One region of the Streptomyces sp. NPDC026659 genome, then DNA from elsewhere that is predicted to be linked to it. Evidence: riboswitches for the same ligand, from Rfam matches in the RefSeq annotation. Region 1 holds a riboswitch; each other region holds the start of a gene.

What was found. Region 1 has a riboswitch for cyclic di-AMP ahead of AB0E91_RS04405 (M23 family metallopeptidase). Riboswitches for the same ligand answer to the same signal wherever they lie in the genome.
Region 2: linked by a shared signal. The riboswitch ahead of AB0E91_RS14550 (transglycosylase family protein) and the one ahead of AB0E91_RS04405 (M23 family metallopeptidase) in region 1 are both predicted to bind cyclic di-AMP.
Region 3: linked by a shared signal. The riboswitch ahead of AB0E91_RS22990 (C40 family peptidase) and the one ahead of AB0E91_RS04405 (M23 family metallopeptidase) in region 1 are both predicted to bind cyclic di-AMP.
Region 4: linked by a shared signal. The riboswitch ahead of AB0E91_RS08300 (transglycosylase SLT domain-containing protein) and the one ahead of AB0E91_RS04405 (M23 family metallopeptidase) in region 1 are both predicted to bind cyclic di-AMP.

What each region holds. Positions count from the first base shown of each region.
Region 1 covers NZ_JBEZXY010000001.1:1,016,553-1,020,850, forward strand. Annotated here, with positions in the region: gene AB0E91_RS04390 (GNAT family N-acetyltransferase) at 1-250, opposite strand, end outside; gene AB0E91_RS04395 (HPr family phosphocarrier protein) at 437-718, shown strand; gene AB0E91_RS04400 (GntR family transcriptional regulator) at 901-1,560, opposite strand; gene AB0E91_RS04405 (M23 family metallopeptidase) at 1,793-2,536, opposite strand; cyclic di-AMP (ydaO/yuaA leader) riboswitch at 2,549-2,707, opposite strand; gene AB0E91_RS04410 (pitrilysin family protein) at 2,953-4,298, opposite strand, start outside.
Region 2 covers NZ_JBEZXY010000005.1:83,271-87,568, forward strand. Annotated here, with positions in the region: gene AB0E91_RS14540 (septum formation initiator family protein) at 1-6, opposite strand, end outside; gene eno (phosphopyruvate hydratase) at 142-1,428, opposite strand; gene AB0E91_RS14550 (transglycosylase family protein) at 1,804-2,523, opposite strand; cyclic di-AMP (ydaO/yuaA leader) riboswitch at 2,528-2,701, opposite strand; gene AB0E91_RS14555 (transglycosylase family protein) at 2,894-3,928, opposite strand; gene AB0E91_RS14560 (cytochrome P450) at 4,135-4,298, opposite strand, start outside.
Region 3 covers NZ_JBEZXY010000009.1:111,129-115,426, reverse strand. Annotated here, with positions in the region: gene AB0E91_RS23000 (ATP-dependent Clp protease proteolytic subunit) at 202-825, shown strand; gene AB0E91_RS22995 (hypothetical protein) at 833-1,138, shown strand; cyclic di-AMP (ydaO/yuaA leader) riboswitch at 1,571-1,794, shown strand; gene AB0E91_RS22990 (C40 family peptidase) at 1,798-2,271, shown strand; gene AB0E91_RS22985 (ATP-binding protein) at 2,314-2,772, opposite strand; gene AB0E91_RS22980 (8-amino-7-oxononanoate synthase) at 2,935-4,083, opposite strand; gene bioB (biotin synthase BioB) at 4,231-4,298, shown strand, end outside.
Region 4 covers NZ_JBEZXY010000002.1:791,700-795,997, forward strand. Annotated here, with positions in the region: gene AB0E91_RS08295 (polyprenyl synthetase family protein) at 1-675, opposite strand, end outside; cyclic di-AMP (ydaO/yuaA leader) riboswitch at 1,291-1,504, shown strand; gene AB0E91_RS08300 (transglycosylase SLT domain-containing protein) at 1,507-1,995, shown strand; gene AB0E91_RS08305 (HAD family hydrolase) at 2,072-2,881, opposite strand; gene AB0E91_RS08310 (FAD-dependent oxidoreductase) at 3,427-4,298, opposite strand, start outside.

The DNA of each region.
Region 1 (4,298 bases):
GCCCCACACGGTCCACGAAGTCGTGGTGCGTGAAGCGGTGGACGTCCTTGGCGGAGAGCCGGGGGTACGGGGCGAAGAAGCGGTAGTACTTCGACTCGTCGGAGACCTGCTCGTAGAAGCTGACGAGGCGATCGGCGTCGTCGGTGGTGATGGGCCGGATGCGCGCGGTGCCACCGTCGCGCAGCACCACGTCCGCCTCCCAGTGGGCGGGGTACTCGTGCCGGTCCTGCCGGTCCGCCGGGGTCTGCATGGGCCCCAGAGTACGGCTCGCGTACGACAACGGCGCGAGGCAGTCTGTGGGAAACGGAAGTCGGGCCGAGGCCGCGGTCCGACGACCGGTCCGGAGGAGCTCCGGAGGGGTGAACTGCCGCTCCGGGCACGCTTCCCCGTGTGGGAAACTGGTCTAGACAACTGAGAGACTGAAGGGCAGCATCACATGGCTGAGCGCCGCGTCAACGTCGGCTGGGCCGAGGGCCTCCACGCCCGCCCCGCTTCCATCTTCGTCCGAGCCGCCACGGCCACAGGCGTCCCGGTCACCATCGCCAAGTCCGGCGGCACGCCGGTCAACGCGGGCTCGATGCTCGCCGTCCTCGGCCTGGGCGCCCAGGGTGGCGAGGAGATCGTCCTCGCCTCCGACGCCGAGGGTGCGGACGCCGCGCTGGAGCGTCTGGCCAAGCTGGTCGCCGAGGGCCTGGACGAGCTGCCCGAGACCGTCTGAATCGCGTAGCGACGGTCTCGTCTCGTCAAGAGCGGAAGCCGCGTCACCTGTTCCGGGTGGCGCGGTTTCCGCGTTTTTACCTTCGGGCGCGAGACGGCCCTGGAATTCACGGCACACAAAAGAAAACAGGCAGCGGAAAACAACGCCATCGAAAGAGCTGTTCTTTGTATACAGCGCCCGTGTTAATTCCGCTGACCCGCTGTGTTTACAACATGTTGCGGCTGCCGCAGCCGGTGTGCGAACGCCGCGCGCTCGGCGTGCAGCGCCGTGAGCGACCGCGCGCGGTCGCCGTCCCCGCGCGCCACCGCGTCCACGATCGCGCCGTGCTCCGCCCAGGACTCGACCGGGTTCGCCGGGGCCTCCACCGTGTACATCCAGGCGATCTTGTGCCGCACCTGGGTGAGCAGCGCGGTCAGCGACTGGCTGCCCGCGGCCTGTCCCAGCGTCTCGTGGAACCAGCCGCCCAGCGCCCGCAGATCCTCGCTGTTCCCGCGCCTGGCCCGCTCCTGGCCAAGGCGGACCAGGCCACGCAGCACCTTGAGGTGGGCCTCGGTGCGCCGCTGCGCGGCCCGCGCGGCACCCAGCGGTTCGAGGAGGCGCCGCATCTCCAGCAGGTCGGCGGCCTCCCGCTCGGTCGGCTCGGCCACGCACGCTCCCGCGTGCCGCCGGGTCACCACGAACCCCTCCGCCTCCAGCGTGCGCAGCGCCTCGCGGACGGGGACGCGCGAGACGCCGTAGCGGCGGGCGAGGACCTCCTCGGTCAGGCGGCTGCCGCGCTCGTGGACCCCGGCGACGATGTCGTCCCGGATCGCCGTGCACACCGAATGCGCCGGAATACGCATGAGCCACCTCCGCCTTAATCCCCGTGAAACGTCGACGCCGGACGTCTGTTCCGTGACTCTATTGCAATGTGCGGGAATTTCCGACGGCGGACCGGAATTCATGGCTCTTTTTTGGACAGCGCGGCTCGGTGGCGGACGCCCGACGCGCCGGGAAACGCCGCGGAAAGAGCGGGAGCCCCGGCGGCGGTGCGGACCGGGGCTCCCTGGAGTACTGCCTGAGACGCGGCGCGGCTCAGACGTCCACGCCGTGCTTGCGGAGGTAGCCGACCGGGTCGATGTCCGAGCCGTACTCGGGGCTCGTACGGGCCTCGAAGTGCAGGTGCGGTCCTGTCACGTTGCCGGTCGCGCCGGACAGGCCGATCTGCTGGCCCGGGGTGACCTGCTGGCCCACCGAGACGCCGAGGGACGACAGATGGCCGTACTGGGTGTACATGCCGTCGGCCATGCGGATCACGACCTCGTTGCCGTACGCCCCGCCCCAGCCGGCGGAGACGACGGTGCCCGCGCCGACCGCGTGGACGGGCGTCCCGCTCGCGGCGTGGAAGTCGATGCCGGTGTGGCTGCCGGAGGACCACAGGGAGCCGCCGGTCTTGTAGCCGGTGGAGACGTAGGAGTGGGTGATCGGCACGACGAAGGCGTTCAGCCGCTCGCGCTCGGCGGCGCGGGCCGCGCGGATCTCGGCGTCGCGCGCCTCCTTCACGCGCGCGGCGGCGGCCTCCTGGGCGGCCTTGCGCTCGGCCGCGGCCCGCTGGGCGGACGCCTGGGCGTCGATCTCGGCGGCGAGGTCGTCGTTGACGCTGATGACCGGGGTGAGACCGGTCTGCTCGGCGGAGTTGTCGGCGGCGAGGGCCGGGGAGGCCGTGAGGGTGCCGACGACACCGGTGGTGGTGAGGGCCGCTACTCCGGCCGCCCGAGCGGTGGTACGCGTGACACGTCCGGGCCTGCGATGCTTCCCGGTGGCGCACATGAACGCCATGTGGTGGCTGGTCCTTTCCTTCCCTCACGCCTACCGGGTTAGCTGACAGGTTCGGAGAGGAAGGTCTCCTACGGACTCCCCCGCTCGCGCGTGGGTGCCCGATTCACCTCGGGAACATGGTTCCCCGGCTCCCCAGGCTCGCGCCATGCGGGGACTCGGCGTCGGCTGTCCGGTGCCGCGGGCGCGGCGCACTGCCTGACGGACAGCCCGGAAGAAGCTAATGGGGACGGCGGCCGATACTCAAACGACTCCGGGCATTTGTAGCGCACGACACAGGGCAGACGGGCAACCTCCGCATCAATCCGGACATTTGCCGACCGGGTCGAACATGAAAGGGCCCTGACGGGTCATCTGCCGTCAGGGCCCCTGCGCGCGTGCGGGTGTCGCCGCTCGCCGTTCCTTGTCGCTCCTCGTGGTTACTCGGCCGACACCACGGTGACCGGGCCGATACCGAGGGCCTCCACCGGCTCCTTGATCTGAGCGGCGTCACCGACGAGGACGGTCACCAGACGGTCCGCCGGGAAGGCGTTCACGACGGCCGCGGTGGCCTCCACGGTGCCGGTCGCGGCCAGGCGGCGGTACAGCTCGGCCTGGTAGTCGTCGGCCAGGTGCTGCTCGACCTGGTCGGCCAGCGTCCCGGCGACGGCGGCGGCCGTCTCGTACTTCAGCGGGGCGACCCCGACCAGGTTCTGCACGGCCACGTCCCGCTCGGCGTCGGTCAGGCCCTCCGCCGCGAGGGTGTTCAGCACGGTCCACAGGTCCGCGAGCGCGGGACCGGTGTTGGGCGTGTCCACCGAGCCGCTGATGGCGAGCATCGAGGCGCCCGTGCCGTCGGCGGAGGAGCGCAGCACCTGGCCGAAGGCGCGCACGCCGTAGGTGTAGCCCTTCTCCTCGCGCAGGACGCGGTCCAGGCGGGAGGTGAGGGTGCCGCCGAGGCAGTAGGTGCCGAGCACCTGCGCGGGCCACACCCGGTCGTGCCGGTCGGAGCCGGTGCGGCCGATGAGCAGCTGGGTCTGGACGGCGCCGGGCCGGTCCACGATGACCACGCGGCCGGTGTCGTCGGAGCTGACCGGCGGCACCGGGCGGGGCGTGCCCGGCGTGCCCGTCCAGGCGCCCAGGGTCTCGGTGAGCAGCCCGTCCAGGTCGATGTCGGTCAGGTCGCCGACGACGACCGCGGTGGCCGTGGCCGGGCGCACATGGCGGTCGTAGAAGGCGCGCACGGCGGACGCGTCGATCTTCTCGACGGTGTCCTCGGTGCCCTGGCGCGGGCGGGACATGCGCGCGGAGGCCGGGAACAGCTCCTTGGAGAGTTCCTTGGCGGCGCGGCGGGCCGGGTTGGCCAGCTCGTGCGGGATCTCGTCCAGGCGGTTGCGGACCAGGCGCTCGACCTCGCTCTCCGCGAAGGCCGGGTCGCGCAGGGCGTCCGCGAGCAGGCCGAGGCCCTTGGGCAGCCGGGAGACCGGGACCTCCAGGCTGAGCCGGACGCCGGGGTGGTCGGCGTGCGCGTCGAGCGTGGCGCCCGCGCGCTCCAGCTCGGCGGCGAACTCCTCGGCACTCAGCTCACCGGTGCCCTCGGAGAAGGCGCGCGCCATGATCGTGGCGACACCGTCGAGACCGGCCGGTTCGGCGTCCAGGGGCGCGTCGAGCAGCACCTCGACGGCGACGACCTGCTGGCCGGGGCGGTGGCAGCGCAGCACGGTCAGGCCGTTGTCCAGCGTGGAGCGCTCGGGGGCGGGGAACGCCCACGGCTTGGCCTCGCCCG
Region 2 (4,298 bases), on a different contig from region 1:
GGCCATCTTCCCCGCCTCCCGTTCACGCGTACGTCCCCGGACACGGTACGGGACCGGGTCCGGGGACGTAGGACGACTGGCGGGAGCGGACTCCCGCGCGGACTCAGCCCTAGCTGGAGAGCTGAGCCCTTACGAAGATGCTCAGCCCTTGAAGCGCGGGAACGCGCTGCGGCCGGCGTAGACCGCGGCGTCGTCGAGGATCTCCTCGATGCGCAGGAGCTGGTTGTACTTGGCGACGCGCTCGGAGCGGGCCGGGGCGCCGGTCTTGATCTGGCCGCAGTTGGTGGCGACGGCGAGGTCGGCGATCGTGACGTCCTCGGTCTCACCGGAGCGGTGGGACATCATGCACTTGTAGCCGTTGCGCTGGGCCATCTCGACGGCGTCCAGGGTCTCGGTCAGCGAGCCGATCTGGTTGACCTTGACCAGCAGGGCGTTGGCGATGCCCTCCTCGATGCCGCGGGCCAGGCGCTCGGGGTTGGTGACGAACAGGTCGTCACCGACGATCTGCACCTTGTCGCCGAGGCGGTCGGTGAGGACCTTCCAGCCGGCCCAGTCGTCCTCGAACAGCGGGTCCTCGATGGAGACCAGCGGGTAGGCCGCCACCAGCTCCTCGTAGTACTCCGTCATCTCGGCGGCGGAGCGCTCCTTGCCCTCGAAGAGGTACTTGCCGTCCTTGTAGAACTCGGACGCGGCGACGTCGAGCGCCAGGGCGACCTGCTCGCCGGGGACGTAGCCGGCCTCCGTGATGGCCTCGAGGATGAGGTCGAGGGCCTCGCGGTTGGAGCCGAGGTTCGGGGCGAAGCCGCCCTCGTCGCCGAGGCCGGTGGCCAGGCCCTTGCGCTTCAGGACCTTCTTGAGGGTGTGGTAGACCTCGGCGCCCCAGCGGACGGCCTCGGAGAAGGACTCCGCGCCGATCGGCGCGATCATGAACTCCTGGATGTCCACGTTGGAGTCGGCGTGCGAGCCGCCGTTCAGGATGTTCATCATCGGAACGGGCAGCAGGTGCGCGTTCGGGCCGCCCAGGTAGCGGAACAGCGGGAGGTCGCTGGCCTCGGAGGCGGCGTGGGCGACGGCGAGGGAGACGCCGAGGATGGCGTTGGCGCCGAGCGAGCCCTTGTTGTCGGTGGCGTCCAGGTCGAACATGGCCTGGTCGATCAGGCGCTGCTCGGTGGCGTCGTAGCCGACCAGCTCCGGGCCGATCTGCTCGATGACGGCGAGGACGGCCTTCTCGACACCCTTGCCCTGGTAGCGGTTGGGGTCGCCGTCACGGAGCTCGATGGCCTCGAAGGCACCGGTGGAGGCACCGGACGGAACGGCGGCACGACCCGTGCTGCCGTCGTCGAGGCCGACCTCGACCTCGACCGTGGGGTTGCCTCGGGAGTCCAGGATTTCCCGGGCTACGACGACGTCGATGGACGGCACGAGCATCTCCTTCTTGGATGTGACGCTGAGATGTGCGGGGCGGTGTGCCTTGCGGCACTGCCTTGCGACTAGAGCCTAACCGTCCCCGGGGTGTCGGCCGTCGACCGACCGTCCCGTGGACAGGGAGACCGTACTCATTGTTCACGCCCGGAACAAAGGGGGTTCGGGGGGTCTGGCCAGGGCCGTGGTGCGGGGGGCTGCGCGTACGGACCCCCGGGGCGGCCCGCGGAGCCGCGGAACCCCGCTCCGGCGCGTACGGGGGAACACGCGCCGGGGCGGGGACCGGTGGGGGGGGAGGGGGCTCACCGCGGCCGTGTGCGTGGGGCGGCGCGGGTGAGCGGGTGCGGGGGCGCCGCCCTTCGAGCGGGCGGCGCGGGGCCGCTACTTCAGGTGCAGCAGCTGGCCCGGGTAGATGAGGTCGGCCTTCTGGACGATGTCCTTGTTGAGGTCGAACAGCTTCTTCCAGCCGCCCTTGACGTGGTGCTTCGTGGCGATGGTGCTGAGCGTGTCGCCCTTGACGACCTTGTACTCGCCGTCACCCTTCTTGACCTTCTGGCCGGTCGGGGTGGTGACGGTCGCGGCCGGACGGCTCGCGGAGCGCGAGGCGGTCTGGGGGGCGGTGGTGCGCGCGGCGGCGTCCGCCGTGGCCTTGGCGGTGTCCGTGGCGGTCTTCGCCGTGGTGGACGGGGTGGTGGTGGACGGGGTGCTCGCGGCCGCGGAGCTGTACGGCGTGCTGGACAGGCCCGTGCCGCAGACCGGCCAGGCACCCTTGCCCTGGGCGGCGAGGACCTTCTCGGCGATGGTGATCTGCTGGTCCTTGGTGGCCTTGTCGGCCGTGGCGGCGTACTGCGCGCCGCCGTACGCCGCCCAGGTGGCGGCGGAGAACTGGAGGCCGCCGTAGTAGCCGTTGCCGGTATTGATGGCCCAGTTGCCGCCGGACTCGCACTGGGCGACGGCGTCCCACTCGGAGGCGGTGGCGGCGGAGGCGTTGCCGGCCGCCATCAGCGGACCGGCGATCGCGGCGCCGGCGACACCGGCGAGCGCGAGGGTGCGGACGGCCTTGGCCGGGCGACGGTGCGTGCCCTTGCTGGAAAACAGCATGGATCGATCCCCTCACCGACGCCTGCGAGGTGAGCTGTCGGGTTCGGGCCGGTTGAGTTGCCCGGCCACCCTCCCCGTCGTGGAGGGGGTGGCTTCACCCCAAGCCCGTCCCGGTGTCAGCCACCGGGCCGGGCACTTACCTTGGTTCCCCCGCTCCTGCCGGCGGCGCTTGACGCGTCGACTGTTCCCGGGTGACCGCTGGCAGGATTCGGCGTTCCGGTCATCGGGGCTCGTGGTGACGAGCGGACCGACCGTAGACAGGGACACAGGGGAATTTCAAAGACGATCAGGGCCTCTGAGACTCATCCCACACTTTCACCAATTCGGACATACAGCCAGAAGAGGGACGTCAATCCCGTCCCGAATCGGGCTACTTGCCGTCCGTCCCGCCGGGCACCTTGAGCGTCTGACCAAGGACAAGGGCGTCCGGGTCGCCGCCGACGACCTTCTTGTTCGCGGAGTAGAGCGCCTGCCAGCCGCCGTCGACACCAAGGGAGTCGGCGATGGACTCCAGCGTGTCGCCCTCGTGGATGGTGTATGTGGTCGCGGAGGGCAGGGCGTGCCGCCCGGCGTTGTCCGCCTTCTGACCACCTGTCACGTCCTCGTCCGCGGTGCCGCCGCGGTGGCGGCCGCCGCCGGAGAGCGAGCCGGTGTCGACGAGGCTCCAGGAGCCGCCGTCCTGCCAGGCGTCGTCCGACGCCTCGGAGGCCGGGACGGAGTAGTCGCCGGAGGTGCCCGGGTCGTCGACCGCGGTGGAGGCGCCGGACTTGGCGCCCTTGTCCTGGCCGGAGCCCTTGGCGTCCGCGTCCTTGTCCTTGCCCTTGTCGTCGGACGGCTTGGCCGACGGGTCGGCGGAGGAGCCGGCCGAGGCCGAAGCGGAGGGCGAGTCCGAGGGCTTGGCCGACTCGGACGAGTCGGACTTACCGGCGGAATCCGATGCGGACGGCGAGGCGGTGTCCTTGCCGTCGGAGGAACCGGCGCTCGGGGACGCGGTGTCCGCGACGCCCGTGTCCACGTTCAGCGAGGCGGAGTCGGAGGTCAGACCGGCCGTCAGGGCGCAGGTCGCCCAGTGGGTGGTGCCCTGCTCGGCGAGGATCTTCTCGGCGACGGAGATCTGCTGGGAGCGGCTGGCCAGGTCGGCGGTGGCCGCGTACTGGCTGCCGCCGAACTTGTCCCAGTCGTCCTGCGAGATCTGGAGGCCGCCGTAGTAGCCGTTGCCGGTGTTGGCGCTCCAGGAGCCGCCGCTTTCACACTCGGCCACCTTGTCCCAGGTGGTGCCGTCGGCCGCGTGGGCGCTCGCCGCGCCGAGGAGCGGGATCGCGATGGCGGAGGTGGTCACACCGGCCGCGACGAGGAGCGCCGGAGCCTGGCGGGGGCGACGGTGACGACCGTTCCCGGAGAGCATACGGGGGCCTTTCGTACGACAGCAGTACGGCGTGGCGAGTGGTGCTCGGCGCCACACTGATGGGTGAACGTATAGGCAGACGATCGCTTGTCACAAGTTCATGCCGCACAGATCACGTGAAGATCACATCGTTGAGTGTCCGTCATGTTCCTGTTTGCCGGTGCGCGTTCCGTGGGTACAGGTGATGGACCTCGCATCCGGTCCACTCACTCGTGCGCCTGCCCGACCGGGGTGAACTCCACCGGGAGCGTGCGCAGTCCCCGCATGATGAGCCCGCCCCGCCAGCGCAGTTCGGCCGGTTCGACGGCGAGTCTCAGGTCGGGCAGGCGGGTGAAGAGGGTGGCCAGCGCGGCTTGTCCCTCCAGGCGGG
Region 3 (4,298 bases), on a different contig from region 1:
GGCAAGTCTAGGCGCCGCCCGAAATGGGCCCGGGATTCCCCGGTGGACGCCGTGATGCCCGTGGAGCCACCTCTCCCCTGAACTCCCGTCGCACTGAATGGACATGACCGTCCGTCGGGCGAGCACAGCGCCCCGTACGTCCTGTACATTTTTTACAGAAGCGAGGGCCATCACGGCCCGCTCGTCAGGAGGGGTACGCCCATGTCCCGTTCGTCCGCCCGATATGTCCTGCCCGAGTTCACCGAGCGCTCCGGGACGGGGCAGCTGCGCACGCTCGATCCGTACTCCAAGCTGTTCGAGGGGCGGATCGTGTTTCTGGGGACTCCGCTGGACGACACCGCGTCGACCGATGTGATCGGTCAGCTGATGCAGCTCGAACACACCGCGCCGGACCGGGACATCACCCTGTACCTCAACAGCCCGGGCGGCTCGTTCCACGCCATGACCGCCGTGTACGACACGATGCGGTACGTCTCCTGCGACGTGGCGACCTACTGCCTCGGCCAGGTCGCCTCCGCCTCGGCGGTGCTGCTCGCGGCGGGGACACCGGGGAAGCGGTTCGTGCTGCCCGGGGCCCGGGTCGTGCTGGAGCAGCCCGCGCTGCACGAGCCCGCGCACGGGCAGCCGAGCGATCTGTTCATCCAGGCCGAAGAGCTGGTGCGCACCAGGGCCCTGATGGAAGAGATCCTCGTCCGCCACACCGGTCGGGACGCCGAGCGCGTGCACGCCGATCTGGAACGGCAGCTGGTGCTGGACGCGCGGGACGCCGTCGCGTACGGACTCGCGGACGAGGTCGTGCAGAGCCGCACCTCCGGCGCCCGGTGAGCGCGCCGTGCTGCCGGACCTTCCACCGCTGCCCGCGCTGACCCGCGCCGAGGGCGAGCTGATCGACCGTTACCTGGAGACGGCCGAGCTGCTCGGCCGGATCAACCCCGCCCGGGAGGAGGACACGTACCGCGGTCTGCGGGCCGCGCAGGCCCTCGTGCGCAAGGCGACAGAGCTGAGGGACGCGCTCACGCTGATGCACCAGCGGGGCGAGACGGAGCTGCACGGGAGCACGCTGACACGCGCGCTGCGCCTGCTGGACGGCGAACGCCGCACCGCGCGGGTCGTGCTTCCGCCGGACGACGGGAAGTGACCCGACGCGCCGGAATACCACTGACCTTCCACGAGCCCGGCACACCCCTCGACCCCACCCCCGCCACGCTCCCGCCCGACCACGACACCCCGCCCGGACGCCCGGCACCCCCACCGGACCCCGCGCGTCGAGCACTCCCCCACTCGGGGAGCCGAAACGGGCCGAACGTGGTACCGCCGACCGGTGTATCTCCGGGCCCGTTTCCGCGCCCTCCGAGTTGCGCGGCGCACGCGTGACCGTGCCGTGAGGGGCCCTCGCGCCCCAGGTCCGGGGCTACGCACGGGGGCTGACGGAAGTTCGGGAACGGGACTGTCCACCCGATCGGGCGAGTGGTGAGTAACGCCACAAACCGCCGATTCCATTGGGATTTTCCGGCAGTAGTAAGTGAAGATCCCTGTCTGACGACAAGCCCCCGCCACAGCGGCGGGGCGGTCCGGGCGGACGCCGAGTCCTGCCGCCGCCCGGATGACCGGTCGACAGGAGTGCATCGGCAGGAGTGGAGGACCCGAGCAAGACGGGTCGCCGGCACGGACGTTCGCGAACAGCGGGCGGTCGTACCGAGTGGCCCTTGGGGTGAAGCCGTGGCGACACGGCCGGGCAACTTCGCCAGCCCGAATCCGACAGGTCATCCTTCACAGGCGGCTGACGAAGGGTTGCGCATGACTGCGCTCAATCGTGTCCCGTCGCTGATGGCCCGGGCCGGAACGGCTTCGGCCCTCACTCTTGCCGCCGTGGGCGGCTCGATCGCGGTGCCGGGGCTGGCCACGGAGGCCTCCGCCGCGACCACCGCGACGAAGGCGCTCCAGATCGCCGCGTCCAAGAAGGGCGCTCCGTACAGCTACGGGGCCACCGGACCGCGCCGGTTCGACTGCTCGGGGCTGACGCTCTACTCGTTCAAGAAGGCGGGCAAGAAGCTGCCCCGCACCGCCGCCCAGCAGTACAACAAGACGCACCACATCTCGGCCGGCCACCGCAAGGCCGGCGACCTGGTGTTCTTCCACTCGGGGTCCAGCGTCTACCACGTCGGGATCTACGCCGGGAAGGGCAAGATCTGGCACGCCCCGAAGACCGGGGACGTGGTGCGCCTGCAGAAGATCTGGACCAAGAGCGTCTGGTACGGCCGGGTGAACTGACCCGGCGTGAGCGCCGCCGCGGTCCCCGGAGCGGGGCCGCGGCTACGGTTCCTGACGCGCCGCCGCCGTCAGGGGCCCGGCCGGCGCCGTCCAGGGCAGCTCGACGGCGACCGTCTTGCCGCCCTCGCGGGTGGAACGGACCCGGAGTCTGCCGCCGCACTCGGCGGTCAGGCACCGGATGATGACCATCCCCCGCCCGTTGTCCTGCTGCACGGCCGCGGGCAGCCGTCTGGGAAAGCGCGGGTGGCTGTCCGTCACGCCGATGCGCAGCCACTCGTCCCGCACCAGGACGAGGTCCACGGTGAACGTGGGCGACTGCCCGAAGGTGTGCTGCACGGCGTTGGTCGCCAGCTCCGAGACGATGAGCCGTACGGTGTCGGCCGCCTCGGTGTCCGACGGCAGACCCCACTCCGCCAGGACGCGGAGTACGTAGGAGCGGGCCGTGGCGACCGAGGCGGGCTCGCTCGGCAAAGTGACGGAAGCTTCCAGATGGTCTGCCATGGCAACGTCGTCCCTTTCCACGCCGGGCGGTCAGCCTGCCACCACCGGACCGGCCGGGGGTACCAACCCCCGATATATGCACATATCTATCGCCCGATGCGGTGAACTCTGCGACGCGAGAACGGATTTGGGGTTCCCGACGCGCTCCGGCGCACGCCCGGCTCACTCCCGTCCGCGTCGGACCTGCGGCCGCGTCTCGCCGATCACCCTCACAGCGTGCGCGATCTCCTCGCCGCTCAGGTCCGCCCGCGCCGTCAGCCGCAGCCGTGAAATCCCGTCCGGCACCGAGGGCGGCCGGAAGCACCCCACGGCGAGCCCGGCCGTACGGCAGCGGGCCGCCCACTCGACGGCGTCGGACGCGGAGGGGGCGCGTACGGAGACCACGGCGGCGTCGGGACGTACCGCGTTCAGGCCCTCGGCGGTCAGGCGCGTGTGCAGCTCGGCGGCGACCGTACGGGCCCGGGCGGCTCGTTCGGGCTCGCGGCGCAGCAGCCGCAGCGCGGCGAGGGCGGCGCCGACGGAGGCGGGGGCGAGACCGGTGTCGAAGATGAAGGTACGGGCCGTGTTCACGAGGTGGGCGATGACCCGCTCCGGGCCGAGCACCACGCCGCCCTGGCTGCCGAGCGACTTGGAGAGGGTCGCGGTGGCCACCACGTCGTCGGCGCCCGCAAGCCCGGCAGCGTGCGGGGCACCCCGGCCGCCGTCGCCCAGGACACCGAGGCCGTGGGCGTCGTCCACCACCAGGCCCGCGCCGTGCGCCCGGCACGCGGCCGCGAGCGCGCCGAGCGGGGCCGCGTCGCCGTCCACGGAGAACACCGTGTCGGAGACGGCGACGGCGGCTCCCCGGTGGGTGCCGAGCACTTTGTCCACGGCCTCGGGGTCAGCGTGCGGGACGACCTGGGTGGTGCCCCGGGCGAGCCGGCAGCCGTCGATGAGCGAGGCGTGGTTGCCCGCGTCGGAGACGATCAGCGAGCCGTGCGGGGCGAGCGCGGTGACGGCGGCGAGGTTGGCGGCGTACCCGGAGGAGAAGACCAGGGCGGCCTCGAAGCCGCAGAAGTCGGCGAGTTCGCGCTCCAGTTCGGTGTGCAGCTCGGTGGTGCCGGTGACCAGCCGGGAGCCGGTGGAACCGCCGCCCCAGGCACGGGCGGCACGCGCGGCGCCCTCGGTGGTCCCGGGGTGGCGGGCGAGGCCCAGGTAGTCGTTGCTCGCGAGGTCCAGGAGCGGGGAGTGGGACGGACGGGGGCGCAGGGTGCGTACCAGTCCGGCGCGGCGGCGGGCCCCGGCCTCCTCGTCGATCCAGCCGAACGCCATGGGTCCTCCGGTGCTTTTGTAGGTAGCGGACAGACACTAGCGGTCCGTGTCGCCGCCCATGATGTGGCAATACCCACACTCCGAACGGCTTCTGTTGTGTGAAGTCTCCTTGGCCCGGGGCGGTGCCGTAGGACAGGATCGGGCCCCATGGACCTCCTGAACACGCTGGTGGACAAGGGACTTCGGCGCGAGTCGCCGACGCGGGCCGAGGCGCT
Region 4 (4,298 bases), on a different contig from region 1:
GATGTCGAGGACGTCGTCGCACAGCTGGAAGGCGACGCCGAGGCGCTCGCCGTACTGGGTGAGCACGTCCACCACGGTCTCGTCGGCGCCGGACATCATCGCGCCGAACCGGCACGAGACGGCGACCAGGGAGCCCGTCTTGCCGGAGAGCACGTCGAGGTAGTGCTCGACCGGGTCGCGGCCGTCCATGGGACCCGCGGTCTCCATTATCTGGCCGGTGACCAGCCGCTCGAAGGCGAGGGCCTGGACGCGGACGGCCTCCGGGCCGAGGTCGGCCAGTATCTGCGTCGCGCGGGCGAAGAGGAAGTCTCCGGTGAGGACCGCGACCGAGTTGCCCCAGCGGGTGTTGGCGCTGTCCACGCCGCGGCGCACGGCCGCCTCGTCCATGACGTCGTCGTGGTAGAGCGTGGCCAGGTGGGTCAGCTCCACGACGACGGCGGAGGGGACGATGCCCGGGGCGTACTTGTCGCCGAACTGGGCGGCGAGGAGCACGAGCAGGGGACGGAACCGCTTGCCGCCGGCCCGCACGAGGTGCTGCGCGGCTCCGGTGATGAAGGGGACCTCGCTCTTGGTGGCCTCTAGCAGGCCCTCCTCGACAGCCGTCAATCCGGCCTGGACATCGGCTTCCAGTGCCTGGTCCCGCACGCTCAGCCCGAACGGCTCGCCGACGGTCACGAGGGGTCTCCTGTCTGCTGGTGTCTGCTGGCGACTACACGGTTTGTCGATAGGTCGCTGCCATCACTCGGATCAGCGTATCCGGTCGCGTTTCCATCACCGCTATCACCCACCGGTCCACCACGGGAGGTATCGGGTCACAGCGGTCGTCTTCTGCTTTGGCGGACATGGTCGGACATTCATCGACTTAACAGGACGATGTGCCTGCTGTCGTCGGACGGCGCGCCGACAGGGCGCCCCTCCGCCCCCCATGCGGAGGGGGTCACTTCCCCCAACGAACGGGACCACCCCAGAGGTTCCGCATCCGACCGGACCGACACTCCCTAATACCCACAGACGGATCAAATCCACCTAATCGCCCATGTCTGACTTTGCGTATTTTGCGGTTTCGTGAGTTGGGTCACCGGACGCCCGATGGCGGCCGACAGGCCCCGACTACCCACCTCACCTTGGTTCATGGGGCAGTTGAGCGTTGACGGGCGCAAAGGATCAAGTACCTCAATTGGGGCAAGTCAAGATCAACCATTGCTTTGTGTGAATCCGGCACTTGTTCCGGACATCTGCTCTCGCATACGTTCCGGCCCGTCGGGCGACGCCGAATCCTGCCGGGCCCGACACACCCACTCGACGAACTCATTTCGTACGGCAGGAGCGGGGGAACCAGGTAGGCCGCCGGGACGGGTCGACGCGCGTTGATTGACGCGCGTCGACCCGGCAACGGCTCGGGGTGAAGCCGCGACTTCGTGTCCCACGGACACGGATGTGAGCGGCCGGGCACCTCCCCGCCCGAACCCGACAGCTCACCTCGCAGGCGCCGGAGAGGAACGTGTCATGTCTGCTGCCGCTCAGCCGCGCCGTGCCCGCGCCAAGCGCATCGTCCGTACGCTCGCCGTCACCGGTACCGGTGCCGCCGTGCTCGCGCTGCCGTTCATCGGTGCCACCAGCGCCTCCGCCGCTCCGGCCACCGCTTCGGCCGCCGTGAAGACCCCGGCCGGGTATGCGAACAACCTCGACGGCTGGATCCGCGAGTCCCTCGCGATCATGGCCCAGAAGGGCATCCCGGGCACCTACAACGGCATTCACCGCAACGTGATGCGCGAGTCCTCGGGGAACCCGCTCGCCATCAACAACTGGGACATCAACGCCGTCAACGGCACCCCGTCCAAGGGCCTGCTCCAGGTCATCGACCCGACCTTCACCGCGTACCACGTGGCGGGCACCTCCCTCGACCCGTACGACCCGGTCGCGAACATCACGGCCGCCTGCAACTACGCCTGGCACCGTTACGGCTCCATCGACAACGTCAACGGCCCGTACTAGGCCGTAGAGACCGGCACGTTCCCGGGGCGGGGCGCCCGTAGGTGACTCACCTACGGGCGCCCCGCCCGTTGTCCTCTCAGACGCCGTACACCCTCTCCAGGACCACCGCGATGCCGTCGTCCTCGTTGGAGAGGGTGATCTCGTCCGCCACGGCGAGCAGTTCACGGTGGGCGTTGGCCATGGCCACGCCGTGGGCGGCCCACTGGAACATGGGGATGTCGTTCGGCATGTCGCCGAAGGCGATCGTGTCCGCGCGGCCGAGGCCCAGGTGCTCGGCGGCCAGGGCGAGTCCGGTGGCCTTGGTGATGCCGCACGGCTGGAGCTCGACGGTACCGGGCCCGGACATCGTGACCGTGGCCAGCGAGCCGACGACCGAGCGGGCGGTCTCGGCCAGCTCGTCGTCGGACAGGCCGGGGTGGCGCAGCAGCACCTTGCTGATGGGCTCACGCCAGAGGTCGTCCCGCCGGTCCACCCGTACGGCGGGCAGCGTGGGGTGGGGCATCAGATAGCCGGGCTCGATGAGGGTGAGGCCGTCCACCCCGTCCTGGTCGACGGCCGCGTACACCTGCCCGACCTCGGCCTCGATCTTCCCGAGCGCCGTCTCGGCCAGCTCCCGGTCCAGCCGCACCGACCACAGCAGGCTCCCGCTCCCCGCGTCGTACACCTGCGCCCCCTGCCCGCACACCGCGAGCCCGGTACACCCCAGCGACTCCAGCAGCGGCCGCACCCGCGGCGCCGGCCGCCCGGTCACCACCAGATGCCGCGCCCCGGCCCGGGCCGCCCCCGCGAGAGCGGCCCGGGACCGCACGGAGACGGTGTCATCACCGCGCAGCAGCGTCCCGTCCAGGTCGGTGGCGATGAGTGCGGGAAGGGGAGGTGCGGCCATGATCAGAGAATACGGACGCGGGTGGTCTCCGACTCACCGGCGGGGTACGGGAGTTGACCCCGGCCGGCCGGTGGCGGCGCGGGGCGCCCGGGGGGGCGGAGTACGGCCAGGGGCAGTCGAGGTCTGACCGAGGCGCGCCCCAGGCGCCTGCCGGGAGGCCGCTACGGCCGGGGCCGCTGGAAGGCGAACGCGTACGACCATGGCACCGCCGTGCGGCAACCCGAGCTGCCGCCGGACCACGACCGAGGCGGAGCCAGGGGGTGCCGCGACGGGATCAAGTGCGGGATGCCTGGGCGCGGCCGGGGGACTGCCGGGCAGCTGCCCGGTGCGGCCCCCCCTGCCGGGGGCAACCCGGCTGCCACCGGAACGCGGCCGAGTCGCGGCCCACCGGGCCGCCATGCGCGGCCAGGACGTGACCCGGAGGCAGCCGCGACGCGGTCGGGTGCGGGATGTCGCCGGGTGCGGTCGGCGGGGGCCGGGGACGCGGTCCGGTGCGGCCGGGGGCAGCCCGGGTGGTGAAGGCCGCGCCCGCGCCCCCGCGCCCCTCACCCGTGTGCCGCCGCCAGATGCTTCGCCAGGCGTGGCGACGCGAACTCCGTGCCGCAGACGAAGCGCATGACCGGGCCGTAGGACGAGGCCGCCGGGAGGCCGGTGAAGTAGAGGCCGGGGAGCGAGGAGACGTAGCCGGGGCCGAGGCGGGGGGTGCCTCGGGTGGTGGCGAGGCGGGTGCGGAGGCCGGGGCCGAGGAAGTCCATGGCGGCGAGGTCGACGCGGTAGCCGGTGGCGGCGATGACGTGGTCGGCCGTCAGCCGTTCGGCGCGGCCGCCGTGGGTGAGGACCTTCAGGACCGGTGCGCCGTCCGACACCTCGGCGGACACGACGCGCTGGACCTCCTCGACCTGGACCTTTCCCTCGAAGCGGTCGCGCAGCCACCACGCGCCGAGCGGGCCGAGGACCCGGCGGACCAGGTGGTGGCGGACGGGGTCGGGGAGGAAGCGGTAGGGGTCGGCGTGGTAGCTGAGCGCCCACAGGGACCAGGCGCGGCCGAACGGCGACTCCGGCCGGAAGCGCGGCTGCTCCCAGGGCGGGGCGCCGAAGGCCACCCGGCCCCGGCCGCGCGAGACCACCCGCACCTGGGCGCCCGCCTCCGCGGCGAGCGCCGCCGTCTCCAGCGCGGACTGGCCCGCGCCGACGACGATCAGCTCCTTGCCCGAGAAGCGGCCGAGGTCGTGGTGCTCGTAGACGTGCGAGACGGGGGCGGCGGGGCCGGAGCCCTCGGACGCGGCGCCCGCCAGCTCGGGCGGCAGATGGGCGAGCCCGGACAGGCCGGTCGCGACCACCACCGCGCGGGCCTGGAACGCCTCCCCCGAGTCCAGCTTCAGCTCGAAGTCGCCGCTCCCCCGCGCCCGCTCGACGG